DNA from 2 places in the Clostridium estertheticum genome. Region 2 is predicted to be linked to the other one. Evidence: riboswitches for the same ligand, from Rfam matches in the RefSeq annotation. Region 2 holds a riboswitch; the other holds the start of a gene.

Region 1 (16,596 bases), 1.2 Mb from region 2:
TGGAGTATTATATTTTGCATATAGCTTCTTTGCAACAACATTAACCCTTACATCTGTACATTGTGCTGATAATATTGTTGATACTAAAAGTTCATAATGGTTTGTAAAATCAAGTCCACACTTTACGCCTGTATATGTTTCGTTAAGAATTTCAAGAACTACTTTAATAGTTTTTTTATTTATATAAATCACCTACTTATTTTTCTCTATTTATTTTGTGAATATACTCCCCTATACTGCTCAGGAAGAAGTACCGCTATACCCGACATTATTTCATTCATAACTCTATCATAGTATTCATCGCGAGCTTCATCTTTATTTTTACTTGGAATCATAATAGAATCACCAATACTAATATTTACATCAGCATGATGAAATCTTTCTAACGCCATATCACTTTCATCAATTGGTAATAACTTTTCTGTTCCCCAAATACCCATTGGAAGGATTGTTGCCTTTGATAATTTAGCCATTAATATAAGACCTCGCTTACCCTCTATCATCTTTCCACTTCTGCTTCTAGTTCCTTCTGGAAACATCATAATATTATTACCTTGTTTTAGCGTATTAACTATTTTAGATATAGCGTCTTTATCTGGCGAATTAGGATGTACTTGTATAGTTTTCGCTACAAAAAAGCCTAACTTAGTAAGCCTATTATCTGTTAGCTTTACCCCTGCAACAAAAGTTACATTATTATCCTTTAATAGCCTGTTCATAATTATGCCATCTGCATTACTTAAATGATTGCATATGAAAATTATGGGCGCCTTTATATCCTTGATTTTCTCCATTCCGTGCGTTTTAATATTTGCATATTTGTTAATATATGAATCTAATAAATATTTTGCTATAAATGCTACAACCTTATCTGGCAAAATATTTATTATTCCTAACATAGATTTCGAAAGCATCTAAATTCCACCTTTCATAAATAATGACTATAGAAATATTATAATTTGAAAAACTTTAAAAGTCTATAATAATAATCTCTTATATAAGGTGATGTATCTTTCTGCAGGGCTATAATTTCAACTTTTTCAATAATAAACGCATTAATAATTGCATTCCTTTTAATAATATTTTTACCTCTCCATCCACAAGAAGTTATTTTGTACATATCTTTAAATAATTTATTATCAATATTCATTAATACCTTAAGCTCAGGTGTTTTCATATGTTCATAAGGTTTAAATTCTTTAATAACACTCCATTCAACTTTTTTATTGTATGGGCAAACTTTCTGGCAAGTATCACAACCAAATAGTCTTCCACCTAGTTTTTCAAACCATAAATCCTCTATATCTTTTTTCTGAGTTATATAGGACAAACATATATTAGAGTTATTATTTATTCCAACTTTCCCTTTAACTATAGCACTTGTAGGACACGATGACAGACATATTTCACAATCACCACATTTTTGCGTAACGCTTTTATCTGGCTCTATCATTAAATCCGTTATAATTTCTCCTAAAAAAACATATGATCCATACCTTTTTGTTATTAACATATTGTTTTTTCCTATGAATCCTAATCCACAAAGACTTGCGATATACCTCTCCGGTAGTGCATTACTGTCTACAAAATACATAGCTTTTGCACCAAGTTCCTCAATATATGTACAAATCTTTTTCATGTATTCTATTAATACAAGGTGATAGTCCCTTCCCATAGTATAATTTGAAAAATATACCTTTCCACTTATATCATTATTATATAGATATGGAAATGCAATAGAAATTATAGTTTTCCCGTCTTCCATATATATAAATGGATTTATCTTTTTATCTAACTCTTTCTCTTCAAACTCATTTTCTAGACCTAGTTTTTTTCTCTTATCAAAATAAGGATTTAGCTCATGAAAAATTCTACATTCGCTAAACCCTATAACATCTAAACCATTTATACTGCAAAACTCAATTATATCATCTTTAATACTCATATTTTCATTTCCTTTATATCACCATATCATTGTACATTCTTTTAGTATTGCCTGCGTGATCTTTAATCTCAATTATTGTTAATTCATTTACAAAAATAACTCTAGCAGGTATCCCTACAGCAGTTGCCTTTGGTAATACATCTTTTAATACTACAGCATTTGCACCAACTTTGCTCCCTGTACCGATCTTAATGGGACCAAGAATCTTTGCACCAGCGCCAACTATAACATCATTTCCTAAAGTAGGATGTCTTTTACCAGTGTCCTTACCTGTTCCACCTAAAGTAACCCCTTGGTACAAAGTTACATTGTTTCCAATTTCCGTAGTTTCCCCGATGACTACTCCCGTTCCATGATCTATAAAAAATCCTTTTCCAATCTTAGCCCCTGGATGAATTTCTATTCCAGTAAAAAATCTAGCTATTTGAGATATAGCTCTAGCTAAAAAAAATATTTTATGATTATATAACATATGGGCTATTCTATATATTATTACAGCATGAATACATGGATATAATAATATTACTTCAGCCCAATTTTTAGCCGCTGGGTCCTTTTCTAATATATTATTTATATCATATCGTAAAGTTTTAAACATACATTAATTCCTCCTATAGAATTATAGTTTGTAAACATAGAAATCCATATTTTAAAATATGAATTTCTATGTTCTTAAACCCTCACATTAGTCTATTTCTATGTGCTTTTTATCTATAGAGTAGAAATAAATGTTTAGATCTTACCCTAATTAGTCATAAATACCCATTGAAATATACTTTTCTCCGCCGTCTGGAGCAACTGTAACAACTTTTTTGCCTTTGCCTAATTTTTTAGCAATTTTTATTGCTGCTGCAACATTAGCTCCTGTTGAAATTCCTACTAATATACCTTCCTCTTTTGCAAGCCTTTTTGCTATATCGAAAGCCTCTTCATCAGTTATTTGCATTATTTCATCAATAACACTACTATCATAAATATCTGGTGTAAAACCTGCTCCTATACCTTGGATTTTATGTGGTCCTGGTTCGCCACCAGATAATACTGGGGATTTTGCTGGTTCAACTGCAACAATTTTAATTTCCTTATTAAATTCTTTTAATCTTCTTCCTACTCCAGTAATTGTTCCGCCAGTTCCGACTCCTGCTACAAAAACATCTAAATCTGATATATCACTAAAAATTTCTTCTGCAGTAGTTTCATAATGTTTTTCTGGATTTGCTATATTAACAAATTGTTGTGGTAAAAAGAATTTAGAATCTCCGTCTGATATTTCTTTTGCTTTATTTATAGCACCCTTCATTCCCTTTGAACCATCCGTAAGGACAAGTTGTGCGCCATATGCTTTTATTAAGCTACGTCTTTCAACACTCATGCTATCTGGCATTACAATAATTACATCATATCCCTTAATTCTACCAATCATTGCTAAAGCTATTCCCATATTGCCACTAGTTGGTTCAACTATCGTAAAACCTTCCTTTAGTAATCCTAATTTTTCAGCTTTTTCTATCATACCAAGAGCTGCCCTATCTTTTATACTTCCAGCTGGATTATATTTTTCTAATTTCACATATACATCGGCCGTGTCAACACTCACTAGTTTATTCAACTTTAAAACTGGTGTTCCACCTATCATATCTAAAACATTGTTATACATCATAATAATACCCCTCCAATTTAAACTAAATAATTTTCCTTTAAAAGCTATCCATATTTTCGCATTTGTATAATCTCATAATATGAAAAAGTGACACATATTTGTTTATTTTTGTAATATTTCATATGTTTTTGGGTACAAAAAAAACTTCCTCTATTATTAGAGACGAAGTTTTACTTCGTGGTCCCACTCTAAGTTATAATCACCAAAATGATTATAACGCCACTTTTTCAAGCACAACGTTATGCTCTATCACTATAACGGGTGAGTCCCGATGCAGCCTACCAGAGGCATTCAATAATAAATAACAACATCTTTTACTTGTTATAGACTATTGCATGACTTGTTCGGTACATAACTCCAAAGGGCACTTCATATAATTTTCCTATAAGAGTCTTCTCAACTTTGGACTCTCTCTCTGTAAATTCTTCCTATATTACTTTCCTTCTTCTTAGTATTTCCTAGTATTTCAGTATGAATTACTTTTCTTTATTATATTCTTAAGATTAAAATATGTCAATAGTATTTTTGTTGTTTTATTAAATCTCAGAGTTGTTTGCATATAGTGATGCACTTTCGCCTATAGCATAGCTTTGTTTTACCACACTTTCATGAAAATTATACCCCTGAACTACCCCTCCACACGCGAAAATACCACCTATATTTGTTTGTGAATTTTCATTCAATTTAATTCGTCCTGTTGATGAATTAACTACTATCCTAGCTTGCTTTGCCAGTTCATTATCAGGATATAAATCTACTGATAAAAGCAATGCATCACAAGAAATACGCTCCTCACTGCCATTTATAACTTCATTATTACTATCTATCTTTACTAAAGTAATACCTTCGATTCTACCTTTCCCTTGAATATCAACAATCTTATGCCTCATTTTTAATGGTATATTGAAATCCTTTAGTGAATCACATAATTTTTTATCAACTGCATCAATAACATTTTTACTCTCAATTACTGCCTTAACATTAGCACCTTCAATTGTTAGCCTTCTCGCTACTGTTAATGCAATGTCTCCTGTGCCCAATATAACTATTTCTTTCCCTGGCATATAGCCCTCAATATTTACAAATTTCTGTGCACACCCTACAGTGTAAATACCTGCACATCTGCTACCTGGCAGATTTGAAAATCCCCTTGGCCTCTCTCTGCATCCTGTAGCAATTATTATAGTTTTTGCACAAATTTTGAAAGTTCCAATCTCAGAGTTCACAACATTAATTTCTTTAGTATCACTTAAATTTAAAACAGTAGTGTTTAATTTATATGAAATATTTAGTTTCTTTATTTTATCTATAAACTTCTGAACAAATTCTGGCCCCGTCAAATCCTCACTAAAAATATTTTTACCAAATCCATTATGAATACACTGATTTAAGATTCCACCTAATTGTTTCTCTCTTTCTAAAATCAAAACTTTTCCTTCATAATGTTCTTTAGCTGAAATAGCAGCTGCAAGGCCCGCTGGACCACCTCCAATTACTACTATGTCATATAGTTGCATTATATACCTCCGGTTGCAGGCATCTTAACCTGTTTCTTATTTTTGTAAAACTAATATTAAATTTAATAATTCATGTTATTAAAACGTAAAAACCCGTGAAAATAATTTCACAGGTTTTATCTGGCAGGGGTAGTAGGACTCGAACCTACAACCAATGGTTTTGGAGACCACTACTCTACCAATTGAGCCATACCCCTTTATTAACTTTTAAGACAAAAAACATAAAACCTAAAACATAAAAATGGCAGGGGTAGTAGGGCTCGAACCTACAACCAATGGTTTTGGAGACCACTACTCTACCAACTGAGCTATACCCCTAAAATACATTCAAATTATATCATGTTTTATAATAAAATGCAAGAGTTTTTTATATCTTTAGCCCTTTTTAGCCCTTTTCTTTTTTTATGTTTTAGGATAAAATATTTAATGAGGTGAAACTTATGGAATACATAGTAACAACAGTTGACGAAACTTATAAAATAGGAGAGTTAATAGGCTCACTTGTGAATCCAGGTGACATAATTTGCCTAATCGGTGACTTAGGCACTGGTAAAACTCATTTAACTAAGGGAATTGCAAAAGGCTTAGATATTAAAGACAATATTACAAGTCCTACTTTTACTATTGTAAATGAATATACTGGAAGATTAAAATTATATCATTTTGATGTCTACAGAGTAAATGACCCGGATGAAATAGAAGCTATAGGCTTTGATGAGTATATATTTAGCGATGGAGTTAGTGTTATTGAATGGGCTAATTACATTGAAGAAATAATTCCACCAAACAAATTAACCATAACTATAGAAAAGCTCCCTGAGCTTTGCGATAATTATAGAAAGATCAGTATTGAGTATTCTGATAAAAGATACGATTATGTAAAGGAGATAATACTATGAAAATTTTAAGTCTAGATTCTGCTACGCAATCTGCAACTTGTGCAATCCTCGACGATAACAAAGTCCTTGGTGAAATAACCTTTAATTATAAAAAACAACATTCCCAAATACTAATGCCCATAATTGATGAATTATTTAAAAATACACAAATGAGCATAGATGATATTGACGCGTTTGTAGCCTCAAAAGGCCCTGGTTCCTTTACAGGCCTTAGAATAGGTATGGCTACCATAAAAGGATTAAGCCAAGGCACAAATAAGCCATTTGTGACCGTATCTACATTGGATTCTTTAGCATATAACTTGGCTTATACGGATGGAATTATTTGTCCTATACTAGATGCCTTAAGAGATAATGTTTATACCGCCCTCTATACCTTTGAGGATAAAAAACTTAATCGTATCAGTGACTACATTAATATATCAATAGACGAATTAATAACTATGCTTAAAGATAAGGATTGCACCATATCCTTTGTGGGAGATGGGACCTTAAAATTCAAAGAAAAACTTATAACAAATTTACCTAATGTAAGTTTTGCACCAGATCATTTAAATCTAGCCAAGGCAACCTCTCTTGGAGAATTAGGTCTTAAACTTTTATCTAATGGAACTTTTGATGACATATATGCATCTGTCCCTATTTACCTACGTAAACCTCAAGCTGAGCGTGAGTATGAAGAAAAGATGAGGCAAAGGAAAAATGAATAACGACTTTAAAATTTACCCAATGGATGAATCATCTATTAAATCCATACTCAATATTAGTGAGTTAAGCTTTCCTATCTCCTGGAGCTTAGACTCACTCCAAAGTGAACTAGATAATAAGTTTGCTAAATACGTTGTATTAAAAAAAGGTAATACAATAGTAGGTTATGGTGGAATGTGGGTAATTATAGATGAAGCTCATGTAACTAATATTGCAGTTCACCCCGAGGCCCGTGGTAATGGTGCTGGCAATATTATTGTTGAGGCTTTATTTAGGCTTTGTAGGAAACATAAAGTTACAGCAATAACCCTAGAAGTTAGAAGCTCAAATTTTATTGCTATAAACTTATATGAAAAATATGGTTTTCAGCAAGAAGGTTTAAGGCGTCATTATTACGAAGATAACGGCGAAGATGCTGTAATCATGTGGAACCGTAACCTATAGATAAAATATACAAAAGACTAGCAAATAATATAATGTACCCTATAGGGCAGACGGATTTAAAAAAGTCTACCCGGTAGGGTATTTTTATGTATAATAAAGAAAAGTATAATAATTTAAATTAGATATATACAAGGATGGTGGAAATTTAAATGAGCAACAAAACATTTACAGAAAAAGATGTAGCAATACTAGCTAAAAACAAAAATGTTAAAGCAGTAAGTATGAAGGGAATTACATATACAGATGAATTTAAACGCATTTTTATAATAGAGAACGAAAAAAGAAAATTTCCAAGGGAGATATTTGAAGAAAATGGGTTTGATATAGATATAGTTGGGATTAAACGTGCTAAATCATCAGGATCTCGCTGGAGAGCTGCATATAGAAATGAAGGTATATGTGGACTAAATGATGCAAGAAATGCGAATACTGGAAGACCAAGAGTGAGAGAACTTTCCGCAGACGAAAGATGCGAGCGCCTTAAAGCCCAAATTAACTTGCTGAAAGCTGAGAATGAATTGTTAAAAAAAATCGACATCCTAGAAAGAAGGCTGATAAGCAAGAAATAATCTTAGTAGCACAGGAAAAATTTATTCTTATAAATTCACAAATCGAAAAATATAAGCTCAAAAATATGCTTACCCATTTATGCAAAATTACGGGTGTATCTCGTTCTGGATATTACAATTATTTCTCTACTAAAGCTCTCAGCCGTAGGCGCCAACGCGATAGGTTGGATGAAGCAGTAGGTGAAATTGTACTAAATGCATATAACTTTAAAAATCGTAAAAAAGGAGCTAGACAAATAAAAATGACATTAGAAGGCGAATTTGGAATCGTATACAATTTAAAACGTATTAGAAGAATAATGAAAAAGTATGGTATCATTTGCCCCATTAGAAAAGCGAATCCATATAAACGTATGATGAAAGCTACAAAGGAGCATACTGTTTTAAAAAATCTATTAAATAGAAATTTCAAACAGAATATACCTGGAAAAGTATTGCTTACAGATATAACTTATCTATTTTACGGAAAAAGTAAGAAGGCATATTTATCTACGATTAAGGATGGATCTACAAATGAGATTTTGGCATACAATGTGACTGATAATTTGAGATTAGATATCGTAACAGACACTATACATAATCTGAAAAAGAATAGAAAAATTAAATTGCCTAAAGATGCATTTATACACTCAGATCAAGGATTTCATTATACGAATCCGACATTTCAAAAGCTAGTAAAAAAATCTGGTTTAGGACAATCAATGTCAAGACGTGGAAACTGCTGGGATAATGCTCCACAAGAATCATTCTTTGGCCATTTCAAAGATGAGGCATACATAAAATCATGTGAAACATTAGAACAACTAAAGCAAGAGATTAAGCAATATATGATCTACTATAATAAATTTAGATATCAATGGGGTCTAAAAAAGATGACTCCTGTTCAATACAGAAATCATCTTCTCAAATCAGCATAGACTTTTTTTAAAATTGTCCTTGACAAGGGGTACACATTATAAATGCTAGTCTTTTGTATTTCTATTAATAATTCTGTTGTTTACTTCTGTATTTACTTTCTATGTGTTCTTTATGAAGTATAGGAGAAACGCTCTTATATAAGGCTAAAGTCATTACAGATAATACAATTCCCTTAAAAATATTAAAAGGAATTATCATCCAAATAATGAAAGAATTTAAATCTGTTATATTATGATTTATTTTTGATCCCATTGCTACCACCGCAGTTATTGGGAATCCTAATACCGTCTCGTATAAAGGTAATACAACGAAATAGTTTAATATAGCTGCAAAAACTGACATAACAATTGTTCCTACCAATAACCCAATAATGGCACCACTCTTATTTTTACGAAGCTTATAAATATATCCAGATACTAATATTAAAACTGATCCTACTAAAAAATTTGCAAATTCTCCTACGAATGCTGTTTTACTTGCTAAAAATCCATGTAGTATATTTTTAAAAAGTTCAATAAGAACTCCGGCTATTGGTCCTAAGGCAAAAGCCCCTAGAAGCGCTGGCAAATCACTAATATCAATTTTTAAGAAGTCAGGAAATATCGGTATAGGCAATTCAATATACATCAAAAGAAATGCCATAACAGATAATAGTGTAATTTTGATCATTTTAATAAGTTTTTCGTTTCTCATTTTTGTACCCCCTAATTAAATATATCTTTAAGGGATGGATATAATAAAAGCCCTGATATATAACTATATCAGGGCGAATTCACATATATCACATCTTCTTTTATCCAGACTTTACTGTCGGCTTCGGGATCTAACCGAATCTGCCTTTACGGCTCGCGGGCTTTACCGCCGGTGGGGAACTTCGCCCCGCCCTGAAGATTATTAAATTTTATTTTATAATTTGATTATATACACGTTTTACAAAAAAAGCAAGATATTCATTACTGATTTTTCATTGATAATGATATTCTTTTTCTTTTCTCATCAACTTCAATTACACTAACTTCTACTACATCTCCAACGCTAACCACATCTAATGGATGTTTTACAAATTTATCTGATAGTTGACTTATATGCACTAATCCATCTTGATGAACTCCAATATCAACGAAAGCACCAAAATCAGATACATTTCTAACTGTCCCCATAAGTTTCATGCCCGGTTTAAGATCCTTCATTTGAACTACACCCGTCTTTAATATTGGTTTTGGTAATTCCTCTCTTGGATCTCTGCCTGGCTTTTTAATTTCTTTAATAATATCTCTAAGAGTTGGAGCACCTGTTTCTAATTTTAATGCAAGTTCATTAAAATTAATGTCTTTTATCCTCTCATCCATATCCTTGAAATTTAAAGATTTAAAATCTTCTTTTGTATAGTTTAGAAAATCCAATAATTTTTTAGTAGCATTATAAGACTCAGGATGAATTGAAGTGTTATCTAAAAATTCATTACTCTCCATAACTCTTAGAAAGCCTGCACATTGTTCATATGCCTTTGCCCCGAGTCTTTTAACCTTTAACAATTCTTTCCTAGCCTTGAACTTACCATTTTCTTCTCTATATGCTACAATATTTTGAGCGATAGCAGCATTTATTCCTGATATGTATGCAAGAAGTGCAGGCGTTGCAATATTAAGATCTACACCAACAGCATTAACACAATCCTCAACAACTCCTTTTAAAGATTCATCAAGTTTCTTAGGTGCTACATCATGTTGATATTGACCAACCCCAATAGCTTTAGGATCGATTTTTACAAGTTCTACTAGTGGATCTTGAAGCCTTCGCCCAATGGAAATAGCTCCTCGAATTGATACATCTATGTCTGGATATTCTTTAGATGCAAGTTCTGATGCTGAATACACTGATGCTCCTGCTTCTGATACTATAACATAATACAAATCTCTCGAACATTCCTGCTTAAGTTCTGTAATAATTTGAGCTAAAATCTCTTCTGATTCACGACTAGCAGTTCCATTACCAAGTGACACTACTTCTACATTATCTTTAATTACTAAATCTTTAATAATAGCTATAGATTTTTTAACGCCATCCTGACTACCAGCAGTCGCATATACCGTAGCAATATCTAAAACCTTACCTGTCTCATCAAGCACTGCTACTTTACACCCAGTTCTAAATCCAGGGTCAAATCCTAGTACCACTTTTCCTTTTATAGGTGACTGCATTAATAAAGCCTTCAAATTAGCTTTAAATATATCTATTGCGCCTATTTCACCCTTTTCTGTTAATTCAGATCTTATTTCTCTCTCAATCGATGGGAATATAAGTCTTTTTACAGAATCGATTATACTTAGTTCTATAAATTTATCTGTTTCACTATTACCCTTTAGGCATTTATTTCTTAAATAATCGATGATTTTATCATTATCAGCCTTAATTTTCACAGAAAGTATCTTACTTTTCTCCCCTCTGTTAATAGCAAGAATTCTATGTGGCGGTATAGTTTTAATTCCTTCTTTATACTCATAATACATTTCAAATGGAGTAGTATCCTCAGAACTTCCCTTAGTTTCTACGCTTCCAAAGTTATGTACTTGGCCCCTAATCCACTTTCTATAATCAGCTTCATCTGAAATCATTTCACTTATTATGTCACCAGCACCTGCAAGTGCATCTAAAACACTACTCACTAATTTATCTTCGGATACAAACCCTTCTGCATACTTATTTATGTCACCTTTAAATTCACCACTAAAAATAGTTTCTGCCAGTGGCTTAAGACCCTTTTCTATTGCAATTATAGCTCTTGTTCTTTTCTTAGGCTTGTATGGTCTATATATATCTTCTATTTCTGTAAGCGTCTCAGATTTATTTATTGATTTTTCAATTTCCGCGGTTAGTTTTTCTTGTTCACCTATAAGTCGTATTACATCCGTTTTTCTTTCCTCTAAATTTCTAAGATATATTAGTCTCTCTGTGAAATTTCTAAGTATTATATCATCAAGTCCACCAGTTCTCTCTTTTCTATATCTAGCTATAAAAGGGACTGTATTCCCTTCATCTAATAATTGAATTACACTTTCCGCCTGCTCCATAGTTATTGCAAATTCTTTAATTAATCTACTATTTATATTCTCCATATTTTTTGGCTACCTACAAATCATCATAAACAAAATAAATATCAATTTGTATGTTGTTTATTTATTATCTTATGACTAATAGCCAATCCTCCTCACATAATTTATATTTTTAAGCTTAAACAGCTAAAATTAACTTATTTAATCATACCACGATTTCTACCCACATATCTATATAGAATATAGAAATTTTTAGGAGAAATGTATGAAAAAACTATTCAGTTCAATCTTTTTAATATTTTGTCTTTTATTATTATTTTATAGTTCGCATATGTATTATACCTTATACAGGTTCAATCCTACAAATGTAGTCCAAAATATAAAGTATATTTCATCCGACCAATTTAAAGGTAGATTGCCGGGTACTTTAGAAAATCAAGAAATTGCTACATACATTAACAGCGAATTGAAAAAGAGCGGATTAAAACCTTATAAGGGTAATGAATTTCAAAATTTTAAAGTAAAGTATCCTAAAACAATTAAAGGTAGTCCATATTTAAAAGTATCCGGTAAAGACGGAATTTTAATAAAAGATTTTGTTTATAGCAAGGATTTCAAAGAAGATATGGTAAACTTTCGAACAAATCATTTAACCTTTAACAAAAGTAATGTCACCGCAATAACTAAGGACTACATAAAAGTAAGTACCGCGGACGGCCCGTTCATATTATTTGTTCCCCCTAACGATGATTTGTCTTTTAGAAGTTCTTTTATTAGTGGATCAAAGTACAACATGTATATTATGGTTACTAATCAATCCCTTACAAGACTTAAAGATTTAATAGGCAAAGATAATACAGTCGATTGTTTTGTTCCATATGAGGTCTCACAAACAACTGTAAGTAATGTTATGGGCTATTTAGAAGGCACGGACACATTTAGTCCTCCAATAATCATTTCCGCCCACTTTGATCATATAGGCACAGATTTAAATGGAACTATATATAGTGGTGCTCTAGATAATGCATCCGGACTTTCTTTTATGCTAGAAATGAGCAAGTGCTTAACTTCACTGGGCAAACCAAATCGCAGCATTCTTTTCATAGGATTTAATGCAGAAGAATTCGGTTGCTTAGGTTCATCTCAATTTATCACAAAATATAAAGCTTATATAAAAAATAGTAAAATTTTTAATTTCGACATGATTGGAAGTAATAATCCTATACCTCTATGTATCATGGGGGCAAAAAATGATACAACTAAAATGCCTTTTATAAAATCAATTTCAAAAATATGTGAAAGCGAAAAAATATTTTTCAATTATCTTTTTGAAGATGCAAGTGACCACGAAAGTTTTAGAAAACAAAATATTGACGCTATAACATTTTGTGACAATGATATGACACGTATACACACGCCAAAAGATACTTATGATCACATAAGTTTACCCGCCATAGAAAGATGTTATAATGTAGCATCTAATGCGATAGTTAAATGTACCTTTAAGGACGACCTCATTATCTTATATTATAAAGAATGTTTTCTTATTTCTATAATCGGGATTCTAATATTCTCTTTACTTTATAATAGGAGTACTAAAAACACTTAATAGATATTAAGAATAATCACGAATTGTTTCTTGACATATGATTATTTTTATTCTATGATTAATTTTAAAGTGCCCTATTATTAGAAGTAAATATGCCCAATAGAACGAAAAGTATTAATAGAAATTAGATCTTTTCGTACTATTTTTTTATATCAACTAGGGTGGTGCCGCAGGTAATACTCGGTCCCTTTTCGGGATGCGGGTTTTTTTGTATTTATTTTAAATTTTTTATTAAACAGGAGGAAAATAATTATGGCAAAAGGAAAAAAATTCGTAGAATCTATCACCTCTATGGACGAAGATTTTGCAAAATGGTATACCGACATTGTTAAAAAAGCAGAACTTGCTGATTATGCTAGCGTTAGAGGTTGCATGGTAATCAGGCCTTATGGTTATGCAATATGGGAAAACATTCAAAAAATATTGGATCAAATGTTTAAAGATACAGGACATGAAAATGTATATATGCCAATGTTCATTCCTGAGAGCTTACTTGAAAAGGAAAAAGACCACGTTAAGGGCTTTGCTCCAGAGGTTGCTTGGGTAACACACGGAGGTAATGAACTACTCGCAGAAAGGCTTTGCGTAAGACCTACTTCCGAAACATTATTTTGTGATCACTATTCAAAAATAATTCAATCTTACAACGATCTTCCTAAATTATATAATCAATGGTGCTCAGTAGTGCGTTGGGAAAAAACCACAAGACCTTTTCTTAGAAGTTCAGAATTTTTATGGCAAGAAGGCCATACCGCACATGCAACTGAGGAAGAAGCAAAAGAAGAAACTCTTAAAATGCTTAATATATACGCTAAATTTTGTGAAGAAACCCTTGCTATTCCAGTTATAAAAGGTAAAAAAACAGAAAAAGAAAAATTTGCTGGAGCAAATGAAACTTACACAATTGAAAGTTTAATGCATGATGGTAAAGCACTACAATGTGGAACCTCTCACAATTTTGGAGATGGTTTTGCAAAAGCTTTTAACATCCAGTATTCAGATAAAACTGGTAAACTTGCTTATGTTCACCAAACTTCTTGGGGAATGTCTACAAGACTTATTGGTGCTTTAATTATGGTTCATGGTGACGATAATGGCCTAATACTTCCACCAGCTATAGCTCCAATTCAACTTATGATCGTGCCAGTTGCACAACATAAAGAAGGCGTAATTGAAAAAGCAACAGAACTTAAGAATATGTTATCAAAAGTTGCTAGAGTAAAAATAGATATTAGCGATAAAATGCCTGGATGGAAATTCAGTGAATATGAGATGAAAGGTGTTCCACTTAGACTCGAAGTTGGACCAAAAGATATAGAAAAAAATCAAGTAGTCCTAGTAAGGCGAGATACCCGTGAAAAATTATTTGTTCCTATGGATGAACTAGAATCAAAAATTCCAGAACTTTTAATTGATATTCAAAAATCTCTCTTTGAAAAAGCTAGCGATGCACAAAATATTAGGACCTTTAGTGCAAAAACTGTTGAAGAATTAAAAGAAAATCTTGATAAGACTTTAGGTTTTGTTAATGCTCCTTGGTGTGGAGACCTCTCTTGCGAGGAAAAAGTAAAAGAGGTTGCTGGCGCATCATCTAGATGTATGCCATTTGAGCAACCAGAGGATGCAGGTGTTTGCTTATGTTGTGGTAAACCAGCTAAAGCGAATGTTATCTGGGGAAGAGCATATTAAATCCCACTTTTAAATTTAAAATGCAAATAAAAATCGTCTCACTTTTAAAAAGTGAGACGATTTTTATTTGCATTTCCTTTTAAACTTGGTTCCATTACAACTATTTAGAACTTTTTATAACTTCATTAGGTGCTTCTACTTTTTGTGTTTGTTGTGTACCATTAATTAGTTCAGTATAATTAAATGAATTTTTCGCAGTGATTTTTGGTAACTTAACATTAACCTTTTTATTAATATTTTTGTTATTTACTTCAAATTTTATATCTGCTGTATATATACCCTTCAATGCACTTTGACCTGTTGTTCCAAAGGCTTTCTCTAACTTCGCTGCATCTATAACAATTTCTATGTTACCTTTTGTACCTATTACATATCCATTTTTATCTATTGTATATGCAATTTCAATTCCTTTATTTCCAAGTATCTTAATATTATCAAGTTTGTCCATGTTTTTATTAAATGCATCTAAGAACTTTTGTGATTGAATTTTAGTAAACATCTGTTCCATTTGAATTTTTGTATTGTTAATATCTTTAGTTGACGATCCACTATTCTTCATTGATGTAACCACATAATTTTTTATAAGACCCTGTATTTCCTTATTTTCTGCAGTTATGTTAACTACTTTTCTTATAATTTCTTTGAACTTAGCATCATCAATTTTAACTTTATATACATTACCATCCTTAGTTACAACACCTTTTAAATTTAATTGTGATGAATACTTTTGAGTAATAGTTAAAATCAATTTTTGTAATTCCTTGTTTCCACTCATCATTTTCTTAAAATCAATACTACCATTTTCTCCTTGAGGGAAATCCATAATCATGTATTTATTTATGTTTTTAGATTGAGACATCATTTTAAATAATTGTGGTGATTTTACAATTTCCTTGGCTACGACATTTTTACCTTTTACGTTCATGTCACTCCATACCTCAGCGTTGTAAGGAGTTCCTCCTACATTTGCTATTGTTTTAATATATTGTTTCGAGATTTTACCCTCTTTGCTTGCAGCTGTTTTCGAATTGAAAACTACTTGTAAATTATTTAACATTTTACTTACTTGTGTAAATTGTTGTTGTTCACTTTTTGAAAGTCCTTCACCATTTAATTTAAGACTTAGTTTTCCATTACTTTCCGATGATGTTGCCATACTCGTCTTTGTTAATGCATCTGAAAGTGTTTTTGCTTGTAGTGTTTGAGCGCTCACCTCAGAAGTTGGTAATATAAAAGCTAACATAGATATGCTCACTATAAAGGAATAAACCCTTGATTTTAATTTTGACATGTATTGTACCTCCCTAAATTTTTTTAATAATTTCACTATATACCACATTTATATAAATTTTAACATTTTATTCATTTTTTTCTTATATTAATGTTAAAAGTAAATATTTTCATTTATTTTTTACATTGTTATCTAATTTTATTTTTACAAATTTAATTTAAAACAATTTTTGTCGAAAAATAAATTGTTGTTTATTATGTAAATGATATCAAAATAGCATATCAATAGTCTAAAACCATGCACTTATCTTTTTTCTTGAATGCACGTATTCCTTTTGTTATAATAAAGTTAGTA
Region 2 (16,596 bases):
TGTTGTTATTAACACAATAATTAAAAGTACTATTCCAACTATCTTATCGCCCTTTTTCATAAGTAAACCCCTTGCTTGTTAATTTAAAATTGTCTTTAAGTCCTGGAGTAACGTATACTTTTTTATCCTTTGTTACAAAAATAGCCTCTACACCTTTAATAGACTCTACCAATTTAAGACCTTTATCGAGCCCCATGATATAAGTACTTGTAGACAGCGCATCTCCATCTACTGACTTATCTGATACTATAGTTGTACTTATAAGACTTTGCTGAGCTGGATATCCAGTCTTTGGATCAAATATGTGATGATACCTTATGCCATCCTTTATAAAAAATCTTTCATAGTTGCCTGATGTAACTATTGATTTATCAGTAACACTAATCGTTCCCAAGTATTCACCACGTGTACTTAATGGATTTTGTATTCCCACATTCCAATCTTTCCCTTTGGCGTTTTTTCCTATAGCATAAACATTACCACCTAAATTTATGATAGCACTACTAATTTTATTATTTAATAAAACCTTTTTAACCTCATCAGCAGTATATCCCTTTGCTATAGCACCGAGGTCTATCGCTTGATTTGTTCGTTTTAACTTAACTGTTGAATTTTTCTTATCTAAAACAATATCTTTATAATTAACTAACTTTAATTTATCATCAATTTCAGTTTTTGAAGGTAGTCTCTCCTTATCTGTTCCTATACCCCAAAGCCCTACAATTGGCTCTATTGTTGCATCAAGAGCACCACCAGTTAATTTACTATATTGAACTGATTTTTCTATTACCGAATATGTGTCTTCACTAAGTTTTTGTCCTGAAATTCCAGCTTTCGCATTTAATTTAGAAATTTCAGAAGTTTTAATGTTAACAGACATTTTACTTTCTATATTACTTATTCTTTTTAAAACCAACGCTGTTGCTGTTCCCGCATTTTTACCATATATCTTAAAGTTCATAATTGTCCCCATCATATATGTTTCTTTTTCAACTGGTTCATCATTTGTTTCACAAGATATTAAGAATGTTGGAATAATTAATAGTAGAAGTAAACAACTAATTTTATGTAATTTTTTTATGTTAACTCACCGCCTCAAACTTGTCTTTAAATATATTATACCATATATATAATTCAAATAATCTCTCTCTATTTTTTGAATTATATATGATATAAACTAAACTTAAAAACGCTGAAACAAAGTTCCAACGTTTTTTTTTGATAATTATAAAGACATAATAATTCGTACTATTTTTTTCATTTAGACCTAATTATCCCTTTGATTTTCATTTAAAATATTTTCAATTTCTACTGCTATTTCACGCCCCTTTTTATAAGAATTAAATCTATCTTTTGATATAGAGTCTCTATATGTGTCCTCACCAGAAAGAAAATCAATAATTCCTTTTTTTGCACTAGACACATCGCAAACATAACCTATTCCAATAACCTCTTCTAGCTTTGAATAATCCATTAATATTCCTCCTTATATATCTTTATACACTAAGTATTATAGTTATAAACTTCCCAATTTATAACTTTTAATGTATTAATATTGAGACCTTTATAAAATATACTCCTTTTAACGCCTTAATATGTTATAAATTGCATATATAAAAAACATGTGTTATACTAATTTAAAATTTACAGTATTTAAGTACTTTTGAAGTACAAGTTTTCTATATATAATGTACTAATTTATGGGAGGTACTTATGGAAAATAACCTTAAGAATAATTTAAGAATAAACATGCTTAATATAAGAAAGAATATGCCTGATCATAATGTATCCGCTTTTAGTCTAAAAATTATGAACAAAATTATGGAACTACCTCAATTTATAAATTGTAAAAACATAATGTTGTACATAAGTTTTAATAATGAGGTGGATACATACAAACTGGCTACCTGGTGCCTTAACAATAATAAAACGGTGATTGCACCATATTGCATAAAATCCAGTCATAAAATAGTACCTTTTATAATAAATAACCTTACAACTGATCTTACTAAATCTACCTTTGGTGTTATGGAGCCAAAATGTGATATATTAATGAAGGCAAATATTGAAAATATAGATTTAATAATAGTTCCTGGTGTAGTATTTGACGAAGATTGCAATAGAATTGGTTTCGGTGCTGGCTATTATGATAGATTTCTATCTATGAAAGCAAAAAACACGATTACTATTGGTATAGCTTATGACTATCAAATAATTGATAAAGTTCCAATTGATGAGTATGATGTGCCACTCAATTTCATAATAACTGAAAAAAGAATAATATCTTTGAAATAGAAAATTATAGACATTCTTGTAACATAATTACTATATTTAATTATACTGATGTTGGAGGTGATCCCTTTGGGAAAAAAAATAGCTGCTTTTTTTGATATTGATGGCACCCTTTATAGGGAAAGTTTAATGACAGAGGTATTCAAAAAATTAATTAAAAGCGAACTAATAGAAAATGATAAATGGTACAAAGAAGTAAAACCCTATTATATTAAATGGGATAAACGAATAGGAAATTATGATAATTACCTACTTAAAATGGCTGATATTTATACAGAAGCTATAATTGGACTTCATAGGTCTCAAATCGAGTTTATCGCTAGTCAAATTATAAAACAAAAAGGAGACAGGGTTTATACCTATACCCGTGATAGAATTAAGTGGCATAAGAGTCAAGGCCATATAATTATCACCATATCAGGTAGTCCCATCGAGCTCGTACGTGAAATGTCTATAAAATATGGATTTGATGATTACGTGGGAACAAAATATGAATTAAACGAACATAATATGTATACTGGTGGCATTGTTCCTATGTGGGACAGCGTTAGTAAAAAAGCTTCAATAGAATACTTTGTGGATAAGTATAATATTGATTTGAATAAAAGTTATGCTTATGGAGATACTTCAGGAGATTTCACAATGTTAAACTTAATTCGTCACCCTGTAGCTGTAAACCCTACCAAAGAACTTCTAATAAAAATTCTAGACAATAATGAGTTAAAAGAAAAGATTAATATAATGGTAGAAAGAAAAGATGTGGTTTATAGGCTGCTTCCAGAACATATCCACATATAAATTTTTTTCTTATAATGCCCTAATATTACAATTTTTAAGAGAAGCTAAATGACTTCTCTTAATTCATAAGTTATTTTCTCATAATAAATACTTCCTTATAATTTATATCCTTGTATACTCTTTCCAATTCATTAATAAGCTTTGTGTCTTTATAGTCATAGATTGATATAGTAGTGTCTGTACCCCTTTCATACAAACAAAGCTGATTTTTAGATACTTGAATTGAATATATATATTTACCCTTGTCATCTCTTAACCGAATATCATAATCGCCACCATTTGCTTTTTGAGTACTTTTTGTACAACTTAGAGTTTTAATATACTTCACTATACTTTCCATATCTTGTTTTTTCGTGACTGTTTTTGTCCTACCTAATTCTTTATTTTCACTTCGTATAGTGTAATTGGAAAATTCAATACTTTTAGCTGAGGCCATTGGAATATTCTCAAATGGCGTTACCATTTGTTTACTCTCTTGTTTCGCACATGCAGTAAGTAAAAAAATTAACCAAACACCAATTATAATAAGTGTATACCTCTTTTTCAAAACAGTATCCCCCTCCATTTTATATTTTTCAGTAACCTTACTTAATCCTTTTTTTCCTCTTTAACCTGCACATAAAAAGATAATACTGCCGCTACTAGTATGACGAGGCATACTAAGTCATAAAGAATAGAAAACATTGCAGATTTAGGTCTATTATCAAAAACAAGATTAAACATAAGCATAAAATTAAGGCATAAACTTAGAATCAAAGCTAAGTTTATATTAGATTTCTTTTTAAACATAAGTTGCACCTCCATACCTATTAGTTAAATTATATCATCATATGGAATCTTATGTATATATTTTGAAAAATGGAATAGATAATTTAAGTCTAATTTCAAAATTTAAAGTAGTATATTGTATATACAGATACTTCAAATCAACTTAGGGGCACATAACAATGTTATGTACCCCTAAGTGTCTTTTTGATGCCTATTTAAAATCGTATTTATATCAGTATGTAATTTCTCCGAAGAACTTGCAATACAAGACGCCGAAGCTATTAAAATTTGATTTAGTAATTCTTCATTTGCATATATAAAATTATCGTAAGCTTGCCAGGACAGATAACAATTAATAATTGTTATTTCCCCCAGAGAACTACCCAGAGGTCCAGGCTAGCGAACCTGAGGCAGGACGCCGAATGTGAGCACGTAACAATTAATAATTGTTACGCCCCCCAGAGAACTACCCAGAGGTTGATAATATTATATTTGTAAATGATTAGAATTACTTAACCAAATTTCCTAGTTTCAAGTTCGTTTGCAAGGTCATAGGAGAAATTTAATACTTTTACCTTATATCTCTTTTAATAAATTCGCCATTTCTATTGCAGTCACTGCAGCATCATAACCTTTGTTTCCTGCCTTAGTACCAGCTCTTTCAATAGCCTGCTCAATATTTTCAGTAGTAAGCACACCAAAAATAACTGGAACTCCTGTCTCAAGTGTTACACTTGCAATTCCCTTAGTAACCTCACCAGATACATATTCATAATGAGATGTTGCTCCCCTTATTACTGCTCCTAAACATATTACAGCATCATACTTACCAGACTTCGCCATTCTTTTTGCAACTAGAGGAATTTCAAAAGCTCCAGGTACCCATGCAATTTCAATTTCTTCCTCTAAAGCGCCATGTCTCTTTAAACCGTCTAGTGCTCCTGATAATAATTTTCCACCTATAAATTCATTAAATCTTGCTACGATAACTCCAAATTTTAAACCTTGTGCTACTAATTGACCTTCATAAACTTTCATTTGTATTCCTCCGATTAATTTATTATTTTATATATTATGTTTTAATTTATTGATTATTACTTCATTATGTTTTTTAGCTACTAATATAAATGTCCCATTTTTTCTTTTTTAGTTCGTAAATAAAATTCATCTTTTTCATTATGATTCATAACGATAGGTACTCTTTCAACTATATTAATACCGTAACCTGAAATGCCTGTTATTTTATCAGGATTATTAGTCATAAGTCTTATCTTTGTAGCACCTAATAGTTCTAATATTTGAGAACCTATACCATAATCTCTCATGTCAACAGGGAACCCTAAAGCCAAATTTGCCTCTGCTGTATCCATTCCTTTGTCTTGAAGATTATATGCCTTAAGCTTATTAATTAATCCTATTCCACGACCCTCTTGTCTCATGTAAAGCATAATTCCACAATCCTCTTTTGAGATAGCTTTCATTGCTGCATCATATTGTTCTCCACAATCACATCTCATAGATCCAAGCGCATCGCCAGTAAGACATTCAGAATGTACCCTAACAAGTACTGAATCACTCTTTTTCACATCACCTTTAACTAATGCTACATGATGTTCTCCATTTATCTTATTTACAAATCCGTATATAGTAAATTGTCCATATCTAGTTGGCATATCTGCCTGTGTAACCATTTCCACAAGGCATTCAGTTTTTCTTCTATAAGCAATTAAATCTACTATTGTAATTATCTTTAAATCATGTATTTTTACATAATCCATAAGCTGTGGAACCCTAGCCATTGATCCATCTTCATTCATTATTTCACAAATTACACCTGCAGGATATAACCCAGCAAGCCTTGCTAAGTCCACTGCGGCTTCTGTATGACCACCTCTTTCTAGTACTCCACCATCTTTAGATGCCAAAGGAAATACATGACCAGGACTATTAAAATCTCTCGAAGTTGCATTAGGGTCAATTACCTTTAATATAGTAGATGCTCTTTCTGCGGCAGATATCCCTGTAGTTGCAGTTACTTCATCGATAGACACAGAAAAAGCAGTTCCATGTACATCAGTATTGTTTGCAACCATTGGATTTATATTTAATTTATCTAGCCTTTCTCTAACTATAGGCATACATATAAGTCCACGTGCATAACTTGCCATGAAATTTATATTTGCCTGAGTAGCTTTCTCGGCAGCTATTATTATATCTCCTTCATTTTCTCTGTCCTCATCATCTACAACAACAACCATTTTACCATTTTTAATATCCTCTAATGCTTCTTCAATAGTACTAAATTTATACATTTCTCCACCCCTTATTCATTATCATCTGCGATGCTATTATCATTTTCAATGCTGCTATCATTTTCAATACTGTAATATCAACTATCTCTATACTAATAAAATTTATGAAAATCCATTTTTCTCAAGGAAATCCATACCAATAGAACTCTTCTCTTTTGGTGTTTCTCTATATTGTAATAGTTTCTCAACATATTTTGCCATCATATCGCTTTCTAAGTTAACCACTTCTCCTATCTTCTTAGTTACTAAAGTAGTTTCACCCTTTGTATGAGGTATAATGGATACTTTAAAAATATTTTCATCTACATATGCAACAGTTAAACTAATACCATCAATTGCTATTGACCCTTTATGTACAATATACTTTAATATATCACTAGAAGTTTCCACAGATACCCATGTGGCATTTTCCTCAATTGTTAAATCTACAACGGTTCCAAGTCCATCAATATGACCACTTACTATATGACCACCTAGTCTATCACTAGCCCTAAGTGCCCTTTCTAAATTAACACGTGAACCTTGTTTTAGTCCTCCTAAATTACTACATCTCATAGTCTCCGCCATTACATCTACACTAAAGCTATTTTGGCTAATGTCCGTTACGGTAAGACATACTCCATTAGTGCAAACACTATCACCAATTTTCATGCCACCCATAATTTCCTTAGCATTTACAGTAATTCTTCCAGACTTACTCCCCTTTGCTATAGATTTTATATTACCAATTTCCTCGATTAAACCTGTAAACATCCGTTCACCTCCCTTGTAACCATTAATTAATTATTTACTTTTTGACGTAAGCTTCTATCATAATGTCTTCGTCAAATCTAGATACCTGCGTATCTTGCAACATAATAGAATCTTTTACAAGACTTATTCCTTTTCCACCTACTGTAGTTTTGCCTGAAGTTCCCCCAAATATTTTAGGGGAAATAAAAGTAATAACTTTATCAACAATACCCTCATCTAATGCAGAATAATTTAATGTACTTCCACCCTCAAGTAGAATACTATCTATTCCCATCTCACCAAGTACTTTCATCAAATAGTTTAAATTTACCCATTTATTTTCACTAGGAGTTACAATAACTTCGGCGCCTTTTTGTTTAATAGCACAGATTTTAGTATCACTTGCGGATTTCGTTGTAACAATAATAGTTTTTGTTTTTTCGTCACATTTTAATACCTTGGAATCTAATGGTATTTTTGCAGTGCTATCTATAATTATTCTTACTGGGTTTGTGCTTATTTTACCTTCTCTTCTTGTGGTAAGCTCTGGATTGTCATTTAAAACAGTCCCAATTCCCACCATAATTCCATATACCCTATTCCTTAATTCATGCACATATGCTCTAGATTTTTCATTACTTATCCACTTTGAATCCCCAGTTGTTGTTGCTATCTTACCATCTAATGTCATTGCAGTTTTCATAATGCAAAATGGTTTTTTCGTTGTTATATATTTTATAAATATTTCATTTGTTTTTCTTATTTCATTCTCAATTATTCCTGTAGTAACCTCTATACCCGCTTTTCTAAGGATTTCTACTCCTTTACCTGCAACTAGTGGATTAGGATCTATCATCCCAACTATAACTTTAACTATTTTATTTTTAACAATAGCCTCTGCGCAAGGTGGTGTTTTACCATAGTGTGCACAAGGTTCTAGTGTTACATACATTGTTGCACCTTCTACATCCTCCGTGGCATTTTTAAAAGCGTTGACTTCCGCATGTGGTCCGCCAAAATGTTCATGGTATCCTTCGCCAATTATTTTGTTGTCCTTTACAATAACAGCACCAACCAGTGGATTAGGATTCACAAACCCAACTGCTTTTTTAGATAATTCAAGTGCTTTTTTCATATAATAATTATCCAAATTATCACCTTCCTATCTATATATGTAAATCTTAAAACAAAATATGTACAATCGCAAGAAAATGATTATCACTATCAACTACACGAAGTATATTAGAGTTTATACTTAATGTCAAGGACACTCCAGGTAATATATTCCAAGTCATATACATTATATTGTCAATTTCCTTCTAAATATTAGTACATTTTTTTATAGTTTTTTGTTTTTAATCTATATACTCAAATAAAATAATAAAAGCCCTGAAAACAATGTTTTCAGGGCCTAATAAGCTAATTATATATCTAGTCAAACATCATAAAATGCTGCTTACTAAATATATTAGAATTAAAATACAAAAGTGTTTTATAACTACATTATATAGTTTATAAATAAAAATCTTTTATATCTATCATCGTTCTCCTTCTCTCATCCAGACTTTACTGTCGGCTCTGGAATTTTACCAGATCTACCTTTCGGCTCGCGGGCTATACCGCCGGTGGGGAAATTAACCCTACCCTGAAGGATCTATTCAATTTTCAATTTCAGAATAACACTTTGTTATTTCAGTGTCAAGTAAATATTTACACAACTATTTTCAATTTTCGCTTTACAATGTTAACGTGATAAAGTAAAATGATATTAATAGGAATCATAAAGGAGTGTTCAAAATGAAAATTAAATTTAAATTATTAACGATGGCAATACTTTCAACTGTTATTTTAACTGCTTGTGGAAACACCCCTACGACTGATAATTCACTTACAGATATAAAAGCTAAAAAAGAACTAGTAGTTGGTCTTGATGATAATTTCCCACCAATGGGGTTTAGAGATAAAAGTGGTCAAATAGTAGGTTTTGATATTGACATGGCAAAAGAAGTCGGCAAACGAATGGGTGTTAAAGTTACCTTTAAACCTGTAGAATGGGACGGCATTATATTGAGTTTAAACAATAAAGATATTGATCTTATATGGAATGGATTAACCATAACAGATAAAAGAAAAGAGCAAATTGCTTTTTCTAAAGTATATGTTCAAAACAAACAAATAATTATTGTAAATAACAAATCAACGATATCCAAAAAAAATGCTTTGACTGATAAAACTGTAGGATTACAACTTGGAAGTAGCAGTGAAACCGCTCTTGCTAAGGATGTTGCACTTTCTAAATCAGTAAAAGAAATTAAAAAATATTCAAACAATACAGAGGCACTACTCGATTTAAACGCTGGGCGTATCGATGCTGTTGTAGTAGATGAGGTAGTTGGAAGATACTATGTTAGCAAAAAAACTGGCATGTATAAAGTGCTTAATGAAAATCTAGGCGTGGAAGATTATGGAGTAGGTATCAGGAAAAATGATACAGCCCTTACTACAGAAATAAATAAACAACTAGAGGCAATAAAGAAAGATGGAACTTCCAATACTATTTCAAAAAAATGGTTTGGTAAAGACATTATTTATAAATAGTAAATTACTACTCAAGCATTCTTTCTTTAGGATGCTTGAGTTACTAACAATAATATTGATTATTTTAAAGGAGTGTTATATTTGGCTAATTATATAGACATTACATCTTATATTCTAAAAGGGGGTCTCCTTACAATTGAGGTATATGTTGCAACAATAATATTTTCTATACCTCTTGGAATACTAGGTGCATTAATTAAAGTTTCAAGTTTAAAAGTACTTAACAAAGCCGTGGACATCTACACTTGGTTATTTAGGGGAACCCCATTACTTCTTCAACTTTTTTTCACATATTTTGGACTACCCATTATCGGAATAAAACTTTCTCCTTTTGTTGCAGCCGCTCTTACTTTTTCTTTGAATTACGGAGCTTATTTTACTGAAATATTTAGATCCGGCATTCAATCTATAGATAAAGGACAATATGAGGCTGCAAAAGTATTAGGCATGAGTTATAGACAAACTATGACAAAAATAATACTGCCTCAAGCTTTTAAACGAATAATTCCACCTATGTGTAACGAGGGAATTACTCTAATAAAAGATACAGCTTTACTCGCTGCAATCGGACTTCAAGATATACTAAGAGCTGCTAGAGAAATTGTAACTCGCGATTTTACAATTACCCCTTTTATTATTGCCGCAATAATATATTTAATATTTACTTCTGTAGTTGTAATGGCTTTTAAAAAGCTTGAAAAAAAATATTCAGTTTACGAATAAAAAAGCCCGCTACATATAAAGGATGGTGCTAATATGGATTTTCTTAAGATATCTAATATAAATAAAAGTTACGGTGAAAACCAGGTTTTAAAGAATGTATCCCTAACTCTAAAAAAAGGCGAGGTAATATCAATTATCGGCCCCTCTGGTTCTGGAAAAAGTACACTACTTAGATGCATAAGCTCCCTTGAACATATGGATAGTGGACTTATAGAATTCAATGGTGTTACTATTGCCAATGCTCAAGAGAAAATTAATAATGTCGAAGTTATGAATGCTTATAAAAAAATAGGTATGGTATTTCAAAACTTTAATTTATTCCCTCACAAAACTGTGCTTGATAATATAATTGAGGCTCCTATTATAGTAAATCACATAGACAAAAAAGCTGCTATAGAAATCGCAAAAAAGCTACTTGTAAAAGTTGATTTATTGGATAAAATTGATGCTTATCCTTGCACCCTCTCTGGTGGTCAAAAACAGAGAATTGCTATCGCTAGGTGCCTTGCTATGAATCCTGATTTAATTCTATTTGATGAGCCAACCTCAGCATTAGATCCTAAACTTGTAAGCGAAGTATTAAAGGTAATACGGTCTCTTGCAATTGATAAAATCTCTCTAATAGTAGTTACTCATGAAATGCAGTTTGCTCGAGAAATATCAGATAAAATTATATTTATGGAAAATGGAGAGATATTAGAAAACTCCACTCCGGAAGTTTTATTTACTAATCCTAACAATGAGAGAATAAAACATTTTTTGAGTTTGTCATAAAAAACCATATAAAGAAAACAGTAAGTAAGTTTAATTAATAATGCTTACTGTTTTTTTTCGCTAAAAATATATGGTTATAACTTTAAATTCCCGGGAAATATCCTTTTTTCATTATTATTTTACAAATTCAAAATAAAATGTCACACCTATTTTTTAGTATCAATTAATTATAAAGTAAGATATTTAAAATTGTAAAAATTAACTAAAAATCATATTGATTTTGTGAACAAGTGGTGATATAGTTATTTTATATAAATATAAAACATTTTATATTTATATATACTTATTAATCTTGATACAATTATATAATAAAAGTAGGGGGTTTTAAATGAAATGTAAACGGTTTAAAAAATTGATATCCTGCGTTATGACAATGACCATAATGGCCACCATGCTAACTTCACCAAGCGATGTTTTAGCGGCTGAGACAAATAATATAGGGACATTAAAAGAAGCTAAAACCAGGGTGTCTGTCCATGATCCTTCTATTGTAAAAGATGGCAACAAATATTATGTTTTCGGTTCTCATATCGAGGCAGCAAAATCAACAGATTTAAAAAATTGGACTAAATTCACTAATAGCTACACTACTCCTAGTAATGTATTATTTGGAGATTTATCAAAAAATTTAGCTGGTTCTTTTGCTTGGGCTGGTGAAAACGATGGTGACTGTTTAGGAGGACATTCCGTATGGGCTCCATTTGTTTTCAAAAACGAAAACTATGTAAACAGCAATGGAACAAAAGGCGCGTATATGATGTATTATTGCACATCTTCTACGTATAAGCGTTCAGCTATAGGATATGCTGTATCCCAAAAGATTGAAGGGCCATATACTTATGTTGATACCATTATGTATTCTGGATTTACTAAAAAAACTGCCCATGATACTAATAGTGTAATTGATACAAAATATACTAATACAAATATTAAAAAACTCATAAATAATGGCAAATTAGCAGGTACTAGTCCTAATTGGTTTACAAGTGATGGATCCTACAATACTAGTAATTCTCCAAATGCAATAGATCCTGCTTTGTTTTATGATACTACTGGAAAACTTCATATGGTATACGGCTCTTGGTCTGGTGGAATTTTTGAACTTGATATGGACGACACCACCGGTAAGGCAATTTATCCTGGTAAAGAAGGAACTTCCTTAGTCGGAAACACTATTGACAGATATTTTGGAACAAAAATAGCTGGTGGCTATACAGATTCAGGTGAAGGGCCATTTGTTGTATATGATAATAGTACAGGATATTATTATTTATATGTAACTTATGCAGGTTTAAGTGCAACAGGTGGTTATAATATAAGAATGTTTAGATCAAAAAATCCAGACGGTCCTTTTGTAGATGCCGCAGGAAATAATGCTGCATTAAAGAGTCAAATAGATAATTCCTCAGTTGGAATTAAACTTATGGGCAATTACAAATTTAGTTGTTTAGATGTTGGCTACAGATCTTGTGGTCATAATTCTTCATTCATTGATTCAGATAACCAGATGTACCTTGTTTATCACACAAGGTTCGATAATGGTACAGAAGACCATGAAGTAAGAGTACATCAAATGTTCAAAAATGAAGATGGATGGCCTATAGAAGCACCTTATGAATATAATGGTGATGTTATTTCTAAAAATGGGTATTCAATGAATGAAATGTCTGGTACTTATGAATTTATTAATCATGGTACTTCTAATAGTGGGGCTTCAATGCTCAGTACATTATCAGTAAATTTAAAAAATAATAATACTATAACTGGTGATGTAACAGGAACTTGGAGTAGTAATAATGGCTCATATTACATGAAGTTGATTATTGGTGGAGTAACTTATAAAGGGGTATTCTTTAAACAAAATGATGAATCTAAATCTAACTCAAAGGTAATTACATTCAGCGCTATTGGTAGCAATAACCAATCTATTTGGGGTAGTAAGATGGAAACGGATAATCAAACAGTTAAGTATGAAGCTAGTCGTTTACAAGATAACATTCCAAGTAGCGCGAAAGTAGATATAACATTACCTAAAGCCGGTGTTTATGATACAAAAATCTCATGGACTTCAAGTACCCCTAGTGTTCTTGATAATAAAGGAAAAGTAAATGCGCTTGATAATGATGTAGATGTTACACTAATAGCCAAAATATCTAAAGGTAAATCCGTAATTACTAAAGAATTTAAAGTGAAGGTAAAGGGAGAATTAATGAGCTTAATGTGACACCGATTTATAAATATGACTTTAATATATCAAAGCACTTTACTCTATGGAATCTGAAACAGCAACATCAGGAATAATAAGTAGTCTGCTTTCACTATTAATCATAAACCTTAGCTTTCTTAGTACTAGTTTGTAAATATAATTCAACATATCCACAGGTTACTATTTGGGCCCTTGGATATGTTGTAACCTCCAAATTTTTTTATTACCTTGTAAATGCAGCTATGCACAAACATAGTTGACCTATACTTAAAATCAAAAATTCAACCGTCGCCATATACCATTCCCCAAGAACTATCACTTGAGTAATAATGCTCATAAATAACAATACACCCATAATAACAGAGACTACCCAGAACTTACTATTCCCTTTTCTAAAACTTAAGATAGCTGATATAATATTTCCAAGTCCAAATAATACTATTGTTATAATACCAGGGACGATCCAATTATCAAAAGGAACTTTAGGTAACCATTCTTTTGGATACTTGGTAAACATTCCACCCCTTGAACTTATCATCATTCCTCCAATATAAATAGCACTTAATGCTAAAACTAGGTCATAAAAACCTAGCAGATTTATTTTTATTTTTTCTTTCATTGTATATTTCCTCCCCTAAAATAATAACCTATATAAAATCGCAATAATAAAATTCATTTATTTATACTCTTTCTAGCCTTAAATTTAGAATAATTAAATTCATACCAAGAGCGCTTCTGTGATAAATCCTTCTGAACATTTTTTAAATAATTATTAACTTCATTGGCTAGCTTAATATTAGGATCATTTTTAAGTCTTACTATTTCTGGAATAGCGTCATAGGATAAATTTTCCAAATAAAGAACATCTATCTTCTGAGTTTTATAATATATATCTATATTCTTTCCAGCAATAATTTTATCCACATTTACAAAGTTTAATAAGACATACATAATTAAAACAACTACTATTAAAACCTTATTTAGTTTCATTTTTCTATTCCAAATACCAATAAGTGCTACTATAAATAGCATAAACAGCATAAGCATAAATATATGCACAAAAATCCTTAAATATGTGAATCCATAAATTTGTTCATATAAAGACATCTTGAAATGAGCTGAAAATAACATATTAACTGTAAAGCCCACAAGTAAAGTTAATAATACATTAGATATTATATTTGTAACCTTGTTATATATTTTGATATATTTCATACTGCAGAGTAATATTGTAAAATTAATTATCGTAACAATAAAAAGCTCAAAGAATCCTTTTCTTGCATACTGTGAATATGTGAATTTAAGTGGAAGAAAGTTACTAGCCCCACCGTAAAGATATGTAAACTGGACTATTGAAAATAAAAGGTACACTATATTTATCATAAATATAATTGTTAATACAGTGACTGGCTCCCATAAAACATTTTTTTTAATAGCTGCTTCCTCTTCGTAATTATATTTAAAACTCCATATATATGAAAATATAATAAAGAAAACAATAATAACAACTAACAAATGATTTATAATTTTCCATACTTTTATATTCTCAAATACACTTGAAATATTTATTATATAATTCTTGAATACCATATCTGCTGACGTTAATAATATTAAAATAACAATTAATAATGGTATGGAAATAATCAGTCCTCTTAAAATATTTCTGTTCATAGATCTTTTTTCTGCATTTTTCACATTTATACTTCGTTTAACAAATATAAAAGGTTTTAAAGCATTTTCTGGAATAGCTTTAATTACTCTGCTTAGTGATTTTAATATTATCCCTTTAGAATCCCATTTTATATTATCATACCTAATTAATATAGTACTTAGAGTCATAAGTACCAATATCATAATTGCATTAAAACAGTTTAAAATATTATTTGAATGAATAGCATAATTTAATGTAAGTAGTAATGTAGGAACAATTATATTTAAACCAATATTTTTTTCAAAGAAAACCTTCTCCCTAATACTCCATAAGAAAAAGCACATAAACATAATATAAAAAATAGGAATCGAGATACCTATTTGTTTATTAGTAAAAAAAACATCATAAATAATTGCTAAAATAATTGTTATACCTATAGTATATTTTTTTTCATTTAGGCTAATTTTCGAATCTATAATTATAATTTCTTGCATTTGTTTTTCCTTTGATACTTTGATATATTTACTCTCCATTTTCAACCTACCTCCATAATTTAGTATTATTGTTAATAACACATTAATATAATATATCTTATATATATTATATTTTTTACAATTTCAATCATACTACTATATTAATCATTAATCAATACATTTTTATTGTTATTCGATAAAATTATATTGAATAACATTGTTTGTTAAATTCACAATTATACAATATAAATAATGTTTTATAATTATATTAACAACCAATATAAGTGTATCTTTTAATTGTTGATTTTGATATAATGTTAATTGATACTTATGAATTTTGATAATTTTATATGTTTTATGTAATATATATTAATTAAATATTTCTAATAAAATAAATTTTCAGTATAACATAGAGAGGATGATTAAATTAAATGCTTTATTATTTAGTGAATTCTATGAATTTGGGATTGAATCAATTTTTTATTATTATTTCAAAATCTTCAGACCCTACTTTCCAGGTTTTTATAAGCGCATTGGTTTTTATTGTACTATATCTTTACAATAATAAACTTGAAGCCATTTGTTGTGTATTTAATATTGGAGTTACTGGTTTTACCAACTTAGTGCTTAAAAACATAATAAAAAGACCTAGGCCCATTGGAATACAATTAATTGAAGCTCATGGCTATAGTTTTCCTAGCGGGCATTCCTCTATTTCTACAGCTATAGGTATTGTTTTTATTTACTTTATAATTAAACGAATGAAAAATAAAAAAATTGCATATTTAATTAGTGGTTTTTTACTTATATATTTAATTCTTGTTGGAATTAGCAGAGTTTATGTTGGTGATCATTATCCAACAGATGTTCTTGGAGGATGGGTTATTGCCATAATATGGTCATATATTTCTATTGCTGCTTATAATTTTTGTATGAAAAAAGGTGTAAATAATTATTTAGATAAACATTTTACTTTTAAACTTAAAATGTTTAAAAATAAATCAATGTTTATGTAAATATAAACTAAAATAAGCTAACAAAATGATAAATCATTTTGTTAGCTTATTTTTCGTTAGAACATCTTTAAATTTTTATACCATTAATCATTTAACTGTATTTCCCTTTTGATTCTTTTTCTGAGTTTTGTCTTTTGTATCTTTTGAACCTGATCTTTTTTCTGTACCTTTCTTAGCCATATTAATCATCCTTTCAAAATGTATTCCGTCTATTATTATTTACATAATATTTGATTTAATACTTTTAATCTAT

What was found. Region 2 has a riboswitch for FMN ahead of ribD (bifunctional diaminohydroxyphosphoribosylaminopyrimidine deaminase/5-amino-6-(5-phosphoribosylamino)uracil reductase RibD). Riboswitches for the same ligand answer to the same signal wherever they lie in the genome.
Region 1: it holds a riboswitch for FMN, as region 2 does, so the genes downstream of both, A7L45_RS01350 (ECF transporter S component) here and ribD (bifunctional diaminohydroxyphosphoribosylaminopyrimidine deaminase/5-amino-6-(5-phosphoribosylamino)uracil reductase RibD) in region 2, are expected to answer to the same signal.

What each region holds. Positions count from the first base shown of each region.
Region 1 is NZ_CP015756.1:276,736-293,331, reverse strand. Features, by position in the region: gene nth (endonuclease III) at 1-183, opposite strand, end outside; gene A7L45_RS01410 (lysophospholipid acyltransferase family protein) at 207-914, opposite strand; gene queG (tRNA epoxyqueuosine(34) reductase QueG) at 953-1,945, opposite strand; gene epsC (serine O-acetyltransferase EpsC) at 1,959-2,543, opposite strand; gene cysK (cysteine synthase A) at 2,694-3,605, opposite strand; gene A7L45_RS01390 (NAD(P)/FAD-dependent oxidoreductase) at 4,142-5,122, opposite strand; tRNA gene A7L45_RS01385 (tRNA-Trp) at 5,244-5,319, opposite strand; tRNA gene A7L45_RS01380 (tRNA-Trp) at 5,365-5,440, opposite strand; gene tsaE (tRNA (adenosine(37)-N6)-threonylcarbamoyltransferase complex ATPase subunit type 1 TsaE) at 5,563-6,021, shown strand; gene tsaB (tRNA (adenosine(37)-N6)-threonylcarbamoyltransferase complex dimerization subunit type 1 TsaB) at 6,018-6,731, shown strand; gene rimI (ribosomal protein S18-alanine N-acetyltransferase) at 6,724-7,173, shown strand; one part of gene A7L45_RS22465 (IS3 family transposase) at 7,323-7,707, shown strand; one part of gene A7L45_RS22465 (IS3 family transposase) at 7,707-8,659, shown strand; gene A7L45_RS01350 (ECF transporter S component) at 8,724-9,353, opposite strand; FMN riboswitch at 9,442-9,556, opposite strand; gene A7L45_RS01345 (Tex family protein) at 9,614-11,776, opposite strand; gene A7L45_RS01340 (M28 family metallopeptidase) at 11,979-13,322, shown strand; gene proS (proline--tRNA ligase) at 13,575-15,011, shown strand; gene A7L45_RS01330 (hypothetical protein) at 15,112-16,302, opposite strand.
Region 2 is NZ_CP015756.1:3,872,224-3,888,819, forward strand. Features, by position in the region: gene A7L45_RS18130 (NusG domain II-containing protein) at 1-60, opposite strand, end outside; gene A7L45_RS18135 (FAD:protein FMN transferase) at 44-961, opposite strand; gene A7L45_RS18140 (hypothetical protein) at 1,268-1,474, opposite strand; gene A7L45_RS18145 (5-formyltetrahydrofolate cyclo-ligase) at 1,714-2,295, shown strand; gene A7L45_RS18150 (HAD-IB family hydrolase) at 2,362-3,090, shown strand; gene A7L45_RS18155 (hypothetical protein) at 3,161-3,637, opposite strand; gene A7L45_RS18160 (hypothetical protein) at 3,679-3,879, opposite strand; gene ribH (6,7-dimethyl-8-ribityllumazine synthase) at 4,435-4,896, opposite strand; gene A7L45_RS18170 (bifunctional 3,4-dihydroxy-2-butanone-4-phosphate synthase/GTP cyclohydrolase II) at 4,977-6,170, opposite strand; gene A7L45_RS18175 (riboflavin synthase) at 6,273-6,923, opposite strand; gene ribD (bifunctional diaminohydroxyphosphoribosylaminopyrimidine deaminase/5-amino-6-(5-phosphoribosylamino)uracil reductase RibD) at 6,958-8,052, opposite strand; FMN riboswitch at 8,446-8,559, opposite strand; gene A7L45_RS18185 (amino acid ABC transporter substrate-binding protein) at 8,691-9,500, shown strand; gene A7L45_RS18190 (amino acid ABC transporter permease) at 9,582-10,223, shown strand; gene A7L45_RS18195 (amino acid ABC transporter ATP-binding protein) at 10,257-10,997, shown strand; gene A7L45_RS18200 (glycoside hydrolase family 43 protein) at 11,326-13,221, shown strand; gene A7L45_RS18205 (hypothetical protein) at 13,427-13,822, opposite strand; gene A7L45_RS18210 (DUF4153 domain-containing protein) at 13,876-15,387, opposite strand; gene A7L45_RS18215 (phosphatase PAP2 family protein) at 15,759-16,343, shown strand.